3 regions of the Arthrobacter sp. Y3221157 genome follow, and region 2 is predicted to be linked to each of the others. Evidence: riboswitches for the same ligand, from Rfam matches in the RefSeq annotation. Region 2 holds a riboswitch; each other region holds the start of a gene.
What was found. A riboswitch is a leader RNA that binds a small molecule or an ion and turns the genes downstream of it on or off. The one in region 2 is predicted to bind S-adenosylmethionine.
Positions count from the first base shown of each region.

Region 1: it holds a riboswitch for S-adenosylmethionine, as region 2 does, so the genes downstream of both, metX (homoserine O-acetyltransferase MetX) here and AC5RTT_RS12500 (DUF1737 domain-containing protein) in region 2, are expected to answer to the same signal.
Region 3: it holds a riboswitch for S-adenosylmethionine, as region 2 does, so the genes downstream of both, AC5RTT_RS02560 (aminotransferase class V-fold PLP-dependent enzyme) here and AC5RTT_RS12500 (DUF1737 domain-containing protein) in region 2, are expected to answer to the same signal.

Region 1 is NZ_JBNHFD010000042.1:12,657-18,517, reverse strand. Features, by position in the region: gene AC5RTT_RS12120 (bifunctional o-acetylhomoserine/o-acetylserine sulfhydrylase) at 9-1,334, shown strand; SAM riboswitch class IV at 1,455-1,571, shown strand; gene metX (homoserine O-acetyltransferase MetX) at 1,584-2,699, shown strand; gene AC5RTT_RS12110 (MFS transporter) at 2,899-4,281, shown strand; gene AC5RTT_RS12105 (zinc-binding dehydrogenase) at 4,380-5,498, shown strand; gene AC5RTT_RS12100 (LysR family transcriptional regulator) at 5,521-5,861, opposite strand, start outside.
Region 2 is NZ_JBNHFD010000045.1:5,051-10,911, forward strand. Features, by position in the region: gene AC5RTT_RS12480 (glutamate--cysteine ligase 2) at 1-1,007, shown strand, start outside; gene AC5RTT_RS12485 (DUF1905 domain-containing protein) at 1,057-1,380, shown strand; gene AC5RTT_RS12490 (O-succinylhomoserine sulfhydrylase) at 1,377-2,585, opposite strand; gene AC5RTT_RS12495 (rhodanese-like domain-containing protein) at 2,586-2,996, opposite strand; gene AC5RTT_RS12500 (DUF1737 domain-containing protein) at 2,993-3,265, opposite strand; SAM riboswitch class IV at 3,279-3,393, opposite strand; gene opgC (OpgC domain-containing protein) at 3,631-5,861, shown strand, end outside.
Region 3 is NZ_JBNHFD010000004.1:70,613-76,473, forward strand. Features, by position in the region: gene AC5RTT_RS02560 (aminotransferase class V-fold PLP-dependent enzyme) at 1-1,330, opposite strand, end outside; SAM riboswitch class IV at 1,369-1,482, opposite strand; gene hisN (histidinol-phosphatase) at 1,644-2,456, opposite strand; gene rsgA (ribosome small subunit-dependent GTPase A) at 2,505-3,620, opposite strand; gene aroA (3-phosphoshikimate 1-carboxyvinyltransferase) at 3,623-5,002, opposite strand; gene AC5RTT_RS02580 (DoxX family protein) at 5,009-5,557, opposite strand; gene AC5RTT_RS02585 (sigma-70 family RNA polymerase sigma factor) at 5,852-5,861, shown strand, end outside.

The DNA of each region.
Region 1 (5,861 bases), on a different contig from region 2:
AGCCTTGAATGTCCAACGGATGGTCCTTCGAAACCCGCCAGATCCACGCCGGCCAGGAACCGGATGCTGCCACCGGCGCCCGTGCCCTGCCCATCTACCAGACCACCTCCTTCGTCTTTCCCAGTGCCGATAGCGCTGCCAACCGCTTCGCCCTCGCCGAGCTTGCCCCCATCTACACGCGCATCGGCAACCCCACCCAGGACGCGGTGGAGCAGCGGATCGCGAGCCTTGAGGGAGGCCTGGCCGCGCTCCTCCTCAGCTCGGGGCAGGCGGCAGAGACATTCGCCGTCCTGAACATCGCCGAGGCAGGCGACCACATCGTGGCCAGCCCCAGCCTCTACGGCGGCACCTACAACCTGTTCGCCCACACCCTGAAGAAGTTCGGCATCTCGGTGACCTTCGTGGCGGACCCGGACAACCTGGACCACTGGCGCGAGGCGGTCCAGCCCAACACCAAGCTCTTCTTTGCAGAAGTGGTGTCCAACCCGCGGCAGGACGTGCTGGACATCGAGGGCGTCTCCCGCACCGCCCACGAGGCCGGCGTGCCCCTGATCGTGGACAACACGCTGTCCACGCCATACCTGATCCGGCCGCTGGAATGGGGCGCGGACATCGTGGTCCATTCGGCCACCAAGTACCTGGGCGGCCACGGCGCCGCGATCGCCGGCGTCATCGTCGATTCAGGCAAGTTCGACTTCAGCAAGGACCCCGAACGCTTCCCCGGCTTCAACACCCCGGACCCCACCTACAACGGCCTGGTATACGGCCGCGACCTGGGCGAGGGCGGGGCGCTGGGGGCCAACCTGTCCTACATCCTCAAGGCCCGGGTCCAGCTCCTGCGCGACCTCGGTTCCGCCGTTTCGCCCTTCAACGCCTTCCTGATCTCGCAGGGCCTGGAGACCCTGAGCCTGCGCGTGGAGCGCCATGTGGCCAACGCCGGGGAGGTGGCGCGGTGGCTGGAAGCAAGGGACGACGTTGAATCCGTCGCCTACGCCGGGCTGCCTTCCAGCCCCTGGTACGAGCGCGGCCGCAAGTACGGGCCCAGGGGCACCGGCGCCATTGTCGCCTTCAACCTGGCCGGCGGTGCCGAGGCGGGCAAGCGCTTCGTGGACGCCCTGGAGCTGCACTCGCACGTGGCCAACATCGGGGACGTCCGCTCGCTGGTCATCCACCCGGCGTCGACCACCCACAGCCAGCTGTCACCGGAGCAGCAGGCGGCCGCCGGCGTCGCTCCGGGACTGGTCCGCCTGTCCGTGGGCCTGGAGCACATCGACGACATCCTCGCCGACCTTGAAGCCGGGTTCCGTGCCGCCAAGGAGGCGCAGGGCGCCTGATCGGACGGGCCGGGCAGCAGGGCCCGACGACGGGTGGCCGGCCAGGTGGGCAAAGCCGGGGAAGTCACAACCAGTCACACTCTTGGCCCGGGCCGGGTGGTGTTTCGTACACTCGAACCAGGTCATGAGTGCCAGTGACAGCCCCGGCTTGCTGGCCGGCAACCCTCCTTCCGCGGTGGGGTGCCCCGGGTGAAGACCTGGCCTGCCGGTCATTCCGCCGGTGGGCAAGCGCGTAGAAGAGGTCTTGCCATGACGGTTACCGTCACCCCTACCACCGTTCCCGAGCACGGAATTGTCCGCTACGCCTCCATCGGGGGCCTGGAACTGGAAGCCGGCGGCTACCTGCCGGACGTCACGCTCGCCTACGAAACGTGGGGCACGCTCAACGCGGACGGCAGCAATGCCATCCTCATCGAGCACGCCCTGACCGGCAGCACCCATGTCACCCGCGGCGACAGCGACGAACCCGGCTGGTGGGAACAGCTCGCCGGCCCCGGTGCCCCCGTGGACACGGACCGGTTCTTCGTGGTGTCCATCAACATCGTGGGCGGCTGCTACGGGTCCACCGGGCCGTCGTCGCCCGCCCCGGACGGGACACCCTGGGGTTCCCGCTTCCCCCTGGTGACACTGCGGGACAGCACCGTGGCCGAAGCCCGGCTGGCAGACCAGCTCGGCATCGGCAGCTGGTACGCAGTCCTAGGGGGTTCCCTGGGCGGTGCCCGCGCCTTGGAATGGGCCATTACCTACCCGGAGCGGGTGCAGCGCTGCGCCGTGATTTCCGTGGGCGCCGCCAGCACGGCAGAGCAAATCGCGTTTGCCCAGGCACAGACCCTCGCCATCCGCCAGGACCCCAACTTCAACGGCGGCGACTACTACGGCGGCCCCTTCCCCGAGGAAGGCCTGGCCTTGGCGCGGCGCATCGCGCACATCACCTACCGCTCCGCCGCCGAGCTGGAGGGCAGGTTCGGCCGGGAGCCCCAGGCCCCGGAATCACCGCTGCAGGCTGACTGCCTGTCGGGCCGCGGCCGCTACCAGGTGGAGAGCTACCTGGACCACCAGGGCAACAAGCTGGTCCAGCGCTTCGACGCCAACAGCTACATCGCCATCACCGAGGCGCTGATGAGCCACGACGTCTGCAGGGAACGCGGAACGCTGGCCGAGACGCTGGCCCGTTCCGAAGCCCGGTTCTTCATCGCTGCAGTCGACTCGGACCGGCTCTACTTCCCGTCACAGTCGCGGGAGCTGGCGCGCGCACTGCCCGGGGACGTGGACGTGCATCTGATCCAGGCGCCGATAGGGCACGACGGCTTCCTGACGGAAATCGGGCAGCTCGGGAACCAGCTCCGCGAGCACCTCCTGCCCTGAACCCCTGCCCAGCCCGGGGTTCCCGCCGGGCTGCAGTGCTGGATGTGCATTTTTGCAGACGCTTTCTGCAGTATTCGGCGTTGAGCTCAGGGCGCCACCAGACAATACTCGTGTGAACCTGCAGTTTTGTGGTGCTCACCACAAAACCGCTGTCCGATCCCCATTGTGGTGTCGACGGAGACGCCAAAGGAGTTCACTCATGAGTACGGAACACTCCGCCCCACGGCGGCTCGAGGAAACCGATGTTAAGGCCTCGGGGCTGAAGAAAGTCGTCACGGCCTCGATGGCCGGCACGGTGGTCGAATGGTACGAGTTCTTCCTCTACGCATCTGCCGCCACACTGGTGTTCGGCAAAACGTTCTTCCCCAACTCAGGCACGGAACTGGACGGCATCATCGCCGCGTTCGTCACCTACGCCGTAGGCTTCGTGGCCCGCCCCATCGGCGGCATCGTCTTTGGCCACTTCGGTGACAAGTTCGGCCGCAAGCAGCTCCTGCAGCTGAGCATCATCCTGGTGGGTGTGGCCACCTTCCTCATGGGCTGCCTGCCCACCTTCGCCCAGATCGGCTACTGGGCTCCTGCCCTCCTGGTGTTCCTGCGCTTCGTGCAGGGCTTCGCCGTCGGCGGTGAGTGGGGCGGCGCCGTGCTGCTGGTCGCAGAGCACAGCCCCAACAAGTCCCGCGGGTTCTGGTCCAGCTGGCCGCAGTCTGCTGTTCCAATGGGCAACCTGCTGGCCACGGGCGTACTGTTCACCCTGTCCTCGACCCTGTCCCAGGAAGCCTTCCTCGGCTGGGGCTGGCGCGTGGCATTCTGGCTGTCCGCCGTCATCGTCATCATCGGCTACTACATCCGCACCAAGGTCCAGGACGCTCCGATCTTCATCGAAGCCCGGAAGGAAGTCACCGCGGAAAAGAAGGGCTACGGTGTTGCCGAAGTCTTCCGCCGCTACCCCCGCGGCGTCTTCACCGCCATGGGGCTCCGGTTCGCCGAAAACATCCTCTACTACCTGGTGGTCACGTTCTCCATCACGTACCTGAAGGTGGTTGTCCAGACGGACACTTCACGGATCCTGCTCCTGCTGCTGGTGGCGCACTTCATCCACTTCTGCGCCGTCCCGCTGGTCGGCAAGCTCTCCGACGCCTTCGGGCGGCGTCCCGTCTACATGGTGGGCGCCATCCTCGGCGGAACCTGGGGCTTCTTCGCCTTCCCCATGATGGACACAGCCAATGACATGGTCATCCTGGCCGCCATCACCATCGGGCTGCTCTTCCACGCGTTGATGTACGCGGGCCAGCCGTCCATCATGGCCGAGATGTTCCCCACCCGGATGCGCTACTCCGGCGTGTCCCTGGGCTACCAGGTGACCTCGATCGTTGCCGGCTCGCTGGCGCCGATCATCGCCACCGCCCTGCTGGGCAACTTCAATTCATCCCTTCCGGTGGCGTTCTACCTCCTGGCCGCCTGCATCGTGACGGCGGTGTCCGTGCTCTTCCTCAAGGAGACCAGGGGCATCTCACTGCATGACGTGGACGCCGCGGATGCCAAGGGCACTGCAGACCTCCTGGCCGCCAGCAAGAAGTAGCACGCAGCCAGGCACCACAGGCAAGGCAGCTGCCCGGGCCCGGATTCCGGGTCCGGGCAGCCGCATGACCACCACCCCAACCACACCAAGGAACCCTCATGCGAGCCGCTGTCCTTTACAACACCGTTCCCGCGGGAACCAGCTACTCCGACGCACGCCCCCTGACGGTGGAGGAGCTGGAACGGCCCGAACCACGGGCAGGCGAGCTGGGAATTTCCATCACGTATTCGAGTCTGTGCCACTCCGACCTCTCCGTGGTGGACGGTTCGCGCGTCCGGCCCCTGCCGATGGCGCTGGGGCATGAGGCGGTGGGCAGGGTGGTCTCGGTGGGCAGCGGAGTCACCGGTGTCTTCGAGGGCGACCACGTGGTGCTGGTCTTCGTTCCAAGCTGCGGGGACTGCCGGGCCTGCCGGGCAGGCCGGCCCGCCCTGTGTCATCGTGCCGCCGAAGCCAACGGGTCCGGCGATCTCCTGCACGGTGAGGCCGTGCTGCGGACCCGGTCAGGGGAGCGCATCAACCACCACCTTGGCGTGTCGGCCTTCGCAGACTATGCGGTGGTTGCGCGCGAATCGGTAGTGGTGGTCGACGACGACGTCCCGGACACCGTTGCCGCGATGTTCGGCTGCGCGGTGCTGACGGGCATGGGCGCGGTCTTCAATACCGCAAAGGTCGACGGCGGGGAGTCGGTTGCCGTGTTTGGCCTCGGCGCCGTTGGCCTGTCGGCAGTCATGGCAGCCCGCATCGCCGGTGCGGGCTCGATCGTCGCCATTGATCCGAACAGGGACAAGCACCAGCTGGCCCTGGACTGCGGTGCCAGCGCTGCCGGTACCCCAGAGGACGCTGCAAGGCTGATCGCAGATGCCGCCGGTGACGGCGTGGATGTTGCCGTGGAGGCAGTGGGCTCCGCCCGTGTCATCGCCTCCTGCCTTGAGCTGGTGACCAGGGGCGGCGCCGTGGTTTCGGTGGGCCTGCCGCATCCGTCCGCGGAACTGGCCGTCCCGGCGCTCCAGTTTGCGGGTGCGGGCAAGCGGCTGCTCGGCTCGTACATGGGCGACGCCGTCCCCGGCCGGGACATCCCGCGCTATCTCGGCTACTGGCGGGACGGCCGGCTGCCGGTGGAACTGCTGCATTCGGACACGCGCCCGCTCGCCGAGATCAATGAGGGCCTGGACGCCCTGGCAGCCGGGAAGGTGGTCCGCCGGCTGTTCCGCCCCTGAATGCCCGCCGTCCTCGGCAGGCTCAGGCGGCCAGCAGGTCCTGCCGGGCCGCCACTTCTTCCTTGAGCGCGGCTATGACCGCCTGGACGCGCCCCGACCGCATCGACTCCGGCCGCGCCACGGCCCAGATGGGAAGCTGGCGCTCGAAATCGTGCGGAAGGACGGGGACGAAACCGGGGTCGCGGGCCACCATGAAGTTGGGAAGCAGCCCGATGCCCGCGCCCCTGCGTACAGCCTCCACCTGGGCGAAGATGCTCGTGGCCTGGAAGCTGGATTTCGGCGTGGGCAGCTGCGAGGACCGGTGGCCGAGTTCCGCCACCTGGAGGGCGGATTCGACGTAGGACACGAAGCCGTGCTGCCCCA
Region 2 (5,861 bases):
CCTGCCTTGAATCCGGCAGCCTGTTGGACCAGATCAGGGCCGGACGGATGCTCGCAGACCAGGCCGCGAAGAAACACAACGCCCGCGTCGCCGCGCTGGCCACCTCGCCGCTGGGCCTGAACAGCCACACCACTCCTGATCCGCGCTACGCCAGGATGCTGGAACGCTTTGGGCTGACCGCCCAGGAGCAGCTGACGTGCGGCTTCCATGTCCACACCTTTGTGGAGTCACCCGAAGAAGGCGTGGCGGTGCTTGACCGCATCCGCGACAAACTGGCCGTGCTGACGGCGCTCAGCGCCAACTCGCCGTTCTGGAACGGGCTGGAGACCGGTTTTGAAAGCTACCGGACCCAGGCGTGGAACCGCTGGCCGACGGCGGGACCGGCTGGCATCTACGGCACCTACGCCGCCTACCGCCGGCTGGTCAGCAGGCTGCTGGACACGGGCGTGATGCTGGACGAAGGGATGATCTATTTCGACGCCCGGCTGTCCCGCAACCATCCCACCGTGGAGGTGCGGGTGGCCGACGTCTGCCTGCGGGCCGAGGATGCGGCCCTCCTCGCGGTCCTGGTCCGTGCCCTCGTGGAGACCGCCGGCCGGGAGTGGCGGGAAGGCGTGGAACCTGTACCGGTACCGACTGTCCTGCTGAGGATGGCTTCCTGGCAGGCCAGCAGCGGGGGCCTCGGAGGGGAGCTGCTGGACTTTGGAAGCTTCCGGCCGGCCCCCGCGCCCGAGGTAGTGCGTTCCCTGGTGGAGTACCTCGCGCCGGTGCTGGAGGAACAGGGTGAGCTCGACCTGGCGCGGCAAGGCGTGGAAGCGATCATCGCCCGCGGCACAGGGGCAGCCGAGCAGCGCCGGGTCCGTGACCGGTTGCTGTCTGGACCATCGGCCAAGGACATGGGCTTCGGCGCCGTGGTGCGGCATGCCGTGAACGTCACCATGCGCGGCGACTTGGACCTCTCGGAAGTCGATGCCGTTCCAGACCTGCTGCGGGTGCGGCAGGCCTAGCCAGTTCGTAACCGTGGCGTTAAGGAAGGCCACGTGCCATACTCGGCGCGTGGCGCCGTCGTACTCTTTTCATGCCGAACTTTGGCTCTATCCCGGCGAAGCGGGCTGGCACTTCCTCACCCTGCCGCCGGACGTGGCGGACGACATTGCAGAGCAAAGCGAGGCCGGCAACAAGGCCTTCGGCTCGGTCAAGGTCGCGGTGGAAATTAGCGGCCACCGCTGGCTGACGTCCATCTTTCCGGACAGCAAAATGGGCTCGTACCTGCTTCCCGTCAAGAAAGCTGTACGGGAAAAGGCGCGCATCAAGGCGGGCGATAGCTTGGACGTCCGGCTGGAGCTGCAGCCGGACAATGCTTCGCCGGGAGAAAGCTAGATCTGTTTCAGGGCCTGTTCGAGGTCGCGGATCAGGTCGTCGGCGTCCTCGAGCCCAACGGACAGGCGCACCACGCCGTCGCTGAGGCCGATGGCAGCCCGTCCCTCCGGCCCCATCGCACGGTGCGTGGTGGTGGCGGGGTGCGTGATCAGGGATTTCGAATCGCCCAGGTTGTTGGAGATATCGATGATCCGCAGCCCGTCCAGCAGCGCGAAAGCGGCTTCCTTGCCCGAGCGGCCGCCGGACGGAGCGAGCTCAAGGGTGAGCACCGTGCCGCCGGCGCGCATCTGCTTGGCAGCAAGTTCGTACTGCGGGTGCGACTTCAGCAGCGGGTACTTCACCCAGCTCACGGCAGGCTGTTGCTCCAGCCATTCGGCGAGCCGGAGGGCGGTGGCGGAGGAGTGGTTGACACGCAGCGCCATGGTCTCCAGGCCTTTGGTCAACACCCACGCGTTGAACGGCGACAGCGACGGGCCGGTGTGGCGCATCAGCTGCTTGACCGGACCCTCGATGTACTCCTTGGTGCCCAGGATGGCACCGCCCATCACCCGGCCCTGGCCGTCGATGTGCTTGGTGCCGGAGTAGACGATGACGTCCGCGCCCAGCTGGCCGCAGCGTTGGAGCAGGGGAGTGGCAAAGACGTTGTCGACGACGACGGTGGCCCCGGCAGCGTGCGCGAGTTCGCTGACCGCGGCGATGTCCACGATCTCCTGCATCGGGTTGGACGGAGACTCGAAGAAGACGGCGGTTGTGGGCTGGGACAGGGCGGCGCGCCACTGCTCCAGGTCCGGACCGTCCACAAAGACGGTCTCCACGCCCCACCGCGGCAGGATTTCATTGAGGATGACGAAGCAGGAACCAAAGAGCGAACGGGCGGCCACCACGCGGTCCCCGGCTGCGAGCAGGGCGCCCAGGGCGGTGAAGACGGCGGACATGCCGGAGGCGGTGGCAAAGCACGCCTCCGTTCCTTCGAGCAGCCGGAGCCGCTCCTGGAAGGTCGCCACGGAGGGGTTGCCGTACCGGGAGTAGACGAAGCGCTCGTCCTCGCCGGTGAAGGCGCGTTCCGCAGCAGCGGCGGATTGGTAGACGAAACCCGAGTTCAGGAATACCGCTTCGGACGTTTCCTGGAAGTTGGTGCGGTCCAGCCCGCCGCGGACGGCCTGGGTGTCGGGGCTCCAGCCGGCGGCGTCGTTATTGAAGGTCACTTAGTTCTTTCCCAGGTTGGTCGGCAGGCCGCGGTTCTTCCAGCCATTGACGGTCCGTTCGCCGTAGCGGTCCGGGTCGCCTTCGAACCCCTCCAGGACGTTGTAGGAGGTGAAGCCGGCCTGCGTCGCGGCGATGGCGGCGGAGATGGAGCGCTGGCCGGAGCGGCAGATGAACACCAGCTCCGTGTTGGAATCCTCCGGAGCCTGCTGGCTCAGGTCCTTCAGGAAATCCGGGTTGGGAATGCCGCCGGGGAATGTCCACTGGATGAACAGCGGATCGTTGTCCGTGGCTTTGGTGTCCGGAATGCCGATGTGCGCCCATTCGCCCTCGGTGCGCACGTCCACCAGGATGGCGCCCTGCTCAAGCTTGGCCCAGGCTTCCTCCGGCGTCAGGTCTCCTGCGTAGCTCATGCGTGGCCCTCGCCGTCGAACTCGAGGTCCTCGTTGGCTGCTTCCAGGTCGTCAACAGCGGTGGCGACGGCGGCGTCCGCCGATGCGATGGCGGCCGGCAGGACCACGGCCTGGGCCACGATGACGCTGGTGCCGTTGAAGGCTGCCGTCGGGCTTCCGTGCAGGACGTAGCCGTCGGCGAGTGCGGTTGAGATCCGCTCACAGAATTCACGGTTGTCCGGGCCGCTGATGAGGCGGTAGGACAACTTTTCTTCGGGGGCGTCGGACACGACGGGTCTCCTTCTCTCACGCTTGCAGCTCGAATTGGTCGATATGCCGAGTATTCACCTGAGGCACCCCGCCGCGGAAGGAGGGTTGCCGACCGGCCAGTCAGGGCTTGGCGCCGGTACTCATTACTCCCCAAAAACGTAACATCTGGCACCGGCGGCCGCATCGCCGTCGTCGTCATGTTGCGTAACTGAAGCGGAAACGCTGCCGAAGGCGGCGGCGCGGTGCGGTCACCGGTGAACGGCCGACTGCGGTATCACCGCAGGTGGGCGGGCCTTTCTTTCCCATCCCGGCGGGACGGCCCGATACAGTTCTTGGGGGGGGCAGCGCCCCGCCGCGAAAGACCAGCACTGGGGGTCCCTTGAACATGCGAACAGCCGCGCCCTGCCGCCGCACCCGTCCGGCCCTGACCCCCCGTCTTCGCGTGGCCTGGGCGTTCCTTGCCGTACTTGCTGTTGCGTGTGTGGCTGCGGTCCTGCCGGCGGGGGCGGCCCGGGCAGCCGAACCCGCACCGGATGCGGGCAAGCCGCTGCTCGGCGTCGTCCTGGAATGGGGCGAGGACACCGCTGCAGGGTTTGCCGAGCGGCTGGGAGCGTCCCCGGCTGTCTATGGACACGACATCGCTTTTCCCTACCGCTCCTCCGAGCAGAACGACATCAAGGGATTCCTTGAACAGTCCTCGCTCCAGGGTGCCCACGCCATGCTCACGGTCAAGCCCACGGTGCCGCTGGACCAGATAGACGCCACGGCTGCCGAGTCATTCGCCGGGGAAATCAGACGGCTTACCGCGCAGTTCCATGGGCAGGTGCTGGTGCGGTTTGCCCCGGACATGAACGCCTCCTGGGTGGAGTGGGGCCAGCAGCCCGCCGAATACCGGAAGGCGTTCCAGGCTGTCTCCGCGGCATTTGGGGATTCCGACGACGGCCGGACGGTTATGGTCTGGGAGCCGTACCTGGGCAAGGACTACCCCTTTGACCGGAACCGGAACGCGCCGGCCCGCGGAAGCGACGGTTTCGCCTTGCTGGATACCAACGGCGACAGGGCCTGGGACGGGTCTGACAGCGCCTACGAACCGTATTATCCGGGTGATGATGCCGTGGACTGGGTTGGCCTGACGGCTTTCCATGACGACACCGCCGGTGGCGCCGCAGTCAATACCGTTCCGCGCGCCGGTGAACTGGAGGACATGCTGACGGCCTCGGGCGGCGAAAACTTCTACGCCACCTATGCCGAGGAGCGGGCCAAGCCGTTCCTGCTGCAGACCGCCGCCTTCTACAGCCCCGCGTCCGGCGGCGCGTCCGAGGCTGAGATCAAGACCGGCTGGTGGGACCAGGTGGTGGGCACTGCCACGGCGGCAGAGTTTGGCAGGACGGCCGCGGTGGTCTGGGACGAGCGCACCAGCACCAGGGACACCGGCGTGGCCAGCATCGACTGGCTCCTGACCGGCAGCCCGGAGATCGCCCGGGCGGCGCTGGACCGGCTGGAGGCCTCGCCCTTGGTGACCGGTCCCGTCACGGAAGTGTCCACCGGCGGCAGCGACTATCTCCGGGCCAACACGCTGGCCGGGGCTGCCGCCTGGACAGTAGGGGCCGCGCTCGTCATCCTCCTGGTGGCCCTCTGGCAGATTCCGCGGCGCGTTCACGCCGCAACAGCTTGGGGTTACACGGACCCGTCCGGCAGGGATTCGCGCGTGGACCTGCTGCGCGGACTGGCCATCGTGTTCGTCGTGGTCAACCACCTGGGCATGACGTCCCTGTTCCAGCTCCTGACCCAGGAGGCGGTGGGCTTCGTTTCGGGTGCCGAACTGTTTGTCCTCTTCTCCGGTCTGGTGGTGGGCATGGTCTACGGGCCCCGGGTGAAAGACGATTTTGGAACCGTCGTGGACCTGACGTCCAGACGCGCCGGCAAGCTCTACCTGACATCACTGATAGTCCTCGTGGGCGTCTTCCTGGCTTCCCTGCTGCCGGTTCTCCGTATCGACGCGCTAACAACCTTCGCGGACCAGGGGACCGGCGGGGCAGGGCACGACGGCGCCGGCCGGACCTACGACCTGTATGCAGGAATGGAGCAACTCTTCCAGTTCCCGGTGCCGGCCCAGGTCCTCCCCGCCATCCTGCTGCTGCAGTTCGGTCCGTGGCAGTTCAACGTGATGGGGCTGTACGTGGTGCTGCTGCTGGCCGGCCCCTTTATTCTTGCTGCCCTCAACCGGGGCAAGGCCGTGTGGGTGCTGGCCGGCACCCTGGCGGTCTACGCCGTCGGCGCCGCCACGCGCTTCCGGCTCCTGCCGTCGCAGTTCGAGGATTCGTTCCCGCTGCTCGTGTGGCAGGTGCTGTTCGTGCTCGGCCTGGTGGCCGGATTCCACCGGCGCAGTATTGTCACCTGGCTTTCGGCGCGGACATGGGTGGTGGCCGCCTGCACGGTGCTCACGTTCCTGCTGGCTTTCCTGTCCTGGGGGAACCCCTATCTTGCCAACGGCTTCGATGTCCGGTTGGCCATCGTCCCGGACACCGTGTACCGGACGGTCTACGACGCCCTCTTTGCACGGACCTACCTGGCACCCGGCCGGCTCCTCAACGTCCTGGTCCTGGTGGTCGCTGC
Region 3 (5,861 bases), on a different contig from region 2:
ACCGCCCTGCGTCCACCACGTAGTCCCAGCCGAGCCCGTCACGGCGCAGCTTGGCGATGCCGGCCAGGAGCCGCTGGGCATCCTCCAGCCGGGAACCGACGCCGAAGCTGGCGCGGAGCGAACCCGAAGGCAGGCCCAGCCGCTTCAGCAGGGGATGTGCGCAGAAGCGTCCGTCACGCAGGCCCACGCCGTGCTCGGCAGACAGGTACGCAGCCACGAGGCCGGCGTCGTAGCCCTCAACCGAGAAGTTGACCACGCCGATGGTGTCGGTGTCCGGGTTGGTGTCCTTGAAGATCTGGTGCACTGTGACGCTGTCGATCTCCTGGAGGCCCTCCACCAGGAAGGAACGGATGGCGGATTCGTGGGCGTGCCAGCGTTCCTGGTCCAGGCCCGCGATGACCTGGGTGGCCTTGGCCAGGGTGGCGGCACCCAGGACGTTGGGGGAGCCGCCCTCGTGGCGGGCCGGGCCGGTGGCCCAGCTGACGCCGTCGAGCCTGGCCTCCTTGACCGCGCCGCCGCCGGCGAGGTGCGGGGTTCCGGCGTCGAGCCAGTCCGGCCGTCCCACCAGGACGCCTGCGCCGAAGGGCGCGTACAGCTTGTGGCCGGAGAAGGCGACGTAATCGACGTCGTCCGCGCTGATGTTGATGCGGCGGTGCGGCGCCAGCTGGGCCGCGTCCACCACAATGCGGGCCCCGTGCTGGTGGACCAGGGCCGCAAGGGCGCGGACCGGGAGGATTTCGCCCGTGACGTTGGAGGCACCGGTGATGGCCAGCAGGCTGACGCCGCCCTGTTCCAGCTCGGCGCGTACGGCGTCGATGGTTCCCGCGATGGTGTCGGCGGCAACAATGCTGCGGTGGGGAACGCCCTGCCACGGCAGCAGGTTGGCGTGGTGCTCAATGTCCAGGTACAGGACGTCGCCCGCAGGCTGGCCGTCGTTGAGGGGCAGGCAGCCGGCCAGCAGGTTGAGCGAGTCCGTGGTGTTCCGCGTGAAGATGACGGAGTCGTTCGGGCGGCCGCCCACAAAGTCGCGGACGATGCTGCGGGCGTTTTCGTAGACCGAGGTGCTGATCTGGGACGCGTAGCCGGCACCGCGGTGGACACTGGCATAGAAAGGCAGGATCTCGTTGAGGTAGGCGGACACCACCGAGAGGGCGGGGGCGGAGGCGCCATAGTCAAGGTTGGCGTAGCGGATGTGGCCGCCGGAAATCAGCGGTGCCTGGATTTCCGCGCCGGTGACGGCGGCGAGCGGCCGGCCGGCCAGTGACTGGCGTTCGTCAAACACGGAATCAGCGGTGATGGCGGCGTTGGGGGAGACGGTGGCTGTTGTCACAGAGACCTCACTTCAAAACAGGACTCCGCTAGCAAGGGAATCCGCGCTTGCCGCATCCGCTCCGGACCGGCCTGGTCGTCACCCGGGGCACCCCACCGCGAATGGAGGGTTGCCGGCCAGCAAACCGGGGTTTTGCGCTGGCACTCGTGACCTGGTTAAGAGCGTAGAACATGGGGCGGCCAGGATTGAAGCCGGCGCAATTGTTAAGGCCTTTGTTACGTGGGAATGGAAAACAGGCTTTTCGGCGAAGAAGACGACGGCGGACACCTCCTTCTGGAGGTATCCGCCGTCTTTTGTTCGGTTGCAGGGGGGGTTAGAGCAGGTCGTCCAGGCCCGGGTTCAGCCGCTGGAGCACTTCGGAGTGCAGGATCGAATTGGTGGCCAGGGCGTTACCGCCGAACGGGCCGTCCTCACCCTCCAAAGAGGTGAAGCGTCCGCCGGCCTCCACCACGATCGGCACCAGGGCCGCCATGTCGTAGAGGTTCAGTTCCGGCTCGCACGCGATGTCCACAGAGCCCTCGGCCACCATGCAGTAGGACCAGAAATCACCGTAGGCGCGGGTCCGCCATACCGACTCGGTAAGGCCCAGGAACTCGTCCAGGTTTCCCCGTTCCTTCCAGCCGGAGAGGCTTGAATAGGACAGCGAGGCGTCGGACAGGCTGGAAACGTCGGAGACCCGGAGCCGGGTGGCTGCGGCAAGCGAACGCCCCATGTAGGCGCCCATGCCCTTGGCGGCCCACCAGCGCTTGCCCAGGGCGGGGGCGCTCACGACGCCGACAACCGGCTCGCCCTCGTCCACGAGGGCGATCAGGGTGGCCCACACGGGGACGCCACGGACGAAGTTCTTGGTTCCGTCGATGGGGTCGATGATCCAGCGGCGCGAACCGTGGCCGGTACTGCCGAACTCCTCACCGAGCACTGCGTCCCGCGGGCGGGAGCGGGAGAGCTGGCCGCGGATGGCTTCCTCGGCGGCCTTGTCCGCGTCGGTGACCGGCGTCAGGTCGGGCTTGGTCTCCACATGGAGGTCCAGTGCCTTGAAGCGGCTCATGGTCTGGTCGTCCACGGAGTCGGCCAGGACATGGGCCAGGCGCAGGTCATCGTTGTAGCTCGAAGCGGGTTGGATCATGGTTCCAAACTACCGTCTGCAGGCTGTTCTGCTGGGAGATCGGCTTTGTCAGTTGACGCTGCCGAGCTCCTTTGCCTCCTGAGCTTCCTCCCGTGGATCCGCTCCGAGCAACCGGCGCAAGGACGCCAGCCGAGCCTCTCCGGTCGGGCCCGCGTGACCTTCCGCCACCCAAGCATCCAGGCCGCAGTTAACGGCAGTTGCCGTGTGCTTGCAGCCGCGTTCGCAGGCGTCGGTGCCGGGGGAGAGGTCCGGGAAGGACCGCAGGATCCGGTCCGGGTCCACATGCGCCAGGCCAAAGGAGCGGATGCCGGGGGTGTCGATGATCCAGCTGCCCGGCGGTGCGTCAACCAGCCGCAGGGCCAGTGCTGACGATGACGTGTGCCGGCCCCTGCCGGTGACCGCGTTGACGCCGCCGGTGGCACGTTCGGCTCCCGTGAGCGCGTTGACCATTGTTGACTTGCCGACGCCGGAGTGTCCCAGCATGACGGTGACCTTGCCGTCCAGGTAGGACCGCAGCGCGGCAACAGCGGCGCTGTCCAGCCGGGCGGACAGGCCGTCGTCCGAGCGGGCATCGATGCCGGACGCCGCAAGATCGGCGGTCCGGCTGATGATCACGGGAAGGTCGAGGTGAGTGTAGTTGGACAGGAGCTCCGCCGGATCCTTGACGTCCGCCTTGGTGACCAGCAGGATCGGGTCGATGCCGGCGTCGTAGGCCGCGACGAGCGCGCGGTCGATGAAGCCTGTGCGGGGTTCCGGGTTGGCGGCGGCCACCACGATCACCAGCTGGTCGGCGTTGGCCACCACGGCCCGCTCCACTGGGTCAGTATCGTCAGCGCTGCGCCGCAGGAGCGTCTTCCGGTCCTGGATCCTGACCAGCCGGGCCAGGGTATGAGGGTCGCCGGAAACGTCCCCCACGAGGGAAACGAAGTCGCCCGCCACAACGGGGGAGCGGCGGAGTTCGCGGGCCCGGGCGGCGATAACTGTACGCTCGTCAGCGGAGTCCTCGCCCACCACGGCGGTGTACCGCCCCCGGTCAACGGTGATGATCCGCCCGGTCACGGCGTCGTCGTGGCTGGGGCGGTCCTTGGTGCGGGGCCTGGACCCCTTCTTGTTGGGCCGGATCCGGACATCCGATTCGTCCCAGGAATCAGTACGCCTTGCCACCGCTAACCTTCCGCCCCGGTGCGGGCCTCCTGCTGCGGGGCACCGCCCTGGGCGAGCATGTCCGCCCAGAGCCGGGGAAAGTCGGGCATGGTCTTTGCCGTGGTGGCGATGTCCTCCACCTGCACTCCTTCCACCGCCAGGCCCAGGATTGCCCCTGCAGTGGCCATGCGGTGGTCGGCGTAGCTATGCACGACGCCGGCGTGCAGCGGGGCAGGGCGGATCACCAGGCCGTCGCTGGTTTCCTCGGCGTCGCCGCCCAGGCGGTTTATTTCCGTAACCAGCGCGGCGAGCCGGTCCGTTTCATGCCCGCGCAGGTGGGCTATCCCGGTGAGCCGGGACGGCCCCGACGCAAGGGCGCACAGGGCCGCTACCGTAGGTGCCAGTTCGCTGGTGTCGGCGAAGTGGGCACCCTTGATTTCGGGGCCGCCCGTGACCGTGAGGACGCCGTCCTCAAGTGTCACTGTCGCGCCCATCTCGGTGAGGATGCTGCGCCACAAGTCACCCACCTGCTGCGTCTGCTCCGGCCAGCCGGGAATCCGGACGGTCCCGCCTGAAGCCAGCGCCGCCGCGAGGAAGGGGCCGGCGTTGGACAGGTCCTGCTCGATCCGCTGGTCGAAAGCGCGGATGGGGCCAGGTGAGACAACCCAGTGGTTGGGCACCGAGTCATCCACCTGGACCCCGGCGCCGCGGAGGACCGCAACTGTCATGTTGATGTGGTCCAGGCTGGGCACTGGTTTGCCCACGTGCTCAAGATGCAGGCCCTCGGTGAACCGCGCCCCCACCAGCAGCAGCGCGGAGACGAACTGGGAGGACGCGCTGGCATCGATCACCAGGTGCCCGCCGCGGACCTCCCCGCTGCCTTCCACCACGAACGGAAGCGACGACGGCGTGCCCCCATCCTCAGCGGATACCGTAACCCCCAGCGCCCTCAGCGCCTCGATAATGGTCCCCATCGGACGCTTGCGAGCGTGCGGGTCGCCGTCGAACACGCTGGCACCGTTGCGCAGCGCCGCGAGCGGCGGAACGAAACGCATGACCGTGCCGGCGAGGCCGCAGTCAATCCTGGTGAGCGGCTGCGCCGCATCCTGCCCCAGCGGGACCACTTCGAGGTCCGGCCCGAACGCGCCATCGCCCGGCACTTCCGTGATGGTGGCACCGAGCTGGCGGAGCGCCTCGACCATCAGGGCGGAGTCGCGGGAGTGCAGGGGTGCACGCAGGCGTGACGGTCCGTCGGCCAGCGCGGCGAGGACGAGGTACCTGTTGGTCAGGGACTTCGAACCGGGAACCGTGAGAGTGGCGTTAACGGGCCGCGAAGCGAACGGTGCGGGCCAGTGGGGGACAGGAGCTCCGGAATCGTCCCGGGTGGCGGCTGCAGCGGTCATTCGTGCTTATGCCCCCGTGGCCTGTTCAACGGCGCGCCGGACGGCTTTGTCCGCCTTGGCCAGCTTCTTGTTGGTGGTCCTCCGGGCGTCCGAGGCGAGGTGCGAGGCACCCTTGCGGGCATCGGCCGCCAGGTGCTCGGCGCGCCAGGCCAGGCCCGGCTTGCCGGCCGTGTCCACGGAGGCGAGCAGTGCCCCGCCGCTTAGGGACAGGTTCTTCAGCAGCTGGTTGCGGCGCGTTTCGCGGCCCTCCTTGCTGCTGATGTCCGCGCTGCGCCACTCCACGAAGGTATTCAGCAGGGAGATGACGGTGAGCAGGGTGGCCGAGAGCCTGGAGAACTTGCCCAGCCCGAAGAGTACGCCGGCGCCCACCTGGGTCCCGCCGATCACACGGGCCAGCATTTTCTCGTCCGCCTGGAACGGCAGGGACGCCGCAGCCTTGCGGAGCAGGGGGGAGAGCTGCTGCGCCGTGTCGTCGGTGTTCTTGAGCTTATCCACTCCGGCAAGGACAAAGCTGGAGGCCAGCATGGGGCGGGCGAGCGTGCGTACAAAGGGCATGGATTTCCTCCTGGATGGACGAACCGCGTCTTCGGCGGGGAGTCCGTTCTAGTCTTGCACTTTTGGGGAATATTTGCCTGCGACCGGGGGTTATGGCAAAGGCGGGTCGGCAAGGGCGGCCGCTATTCGAATCATGAAATTGATGTTCCACGACATACAGAGCGGAGCTGGGCCTTGAGGCAGGTGTTGTGCGGAGTGGAAGCAGCGGGCCCGTTGGCTGTTGGCCTGGTGGATGAGGATGCCTCCGGGTATGGCTCGCCGCGCGCCCGGAGCCTGACAGTAGACTTGAAGGCAATGAGCACCC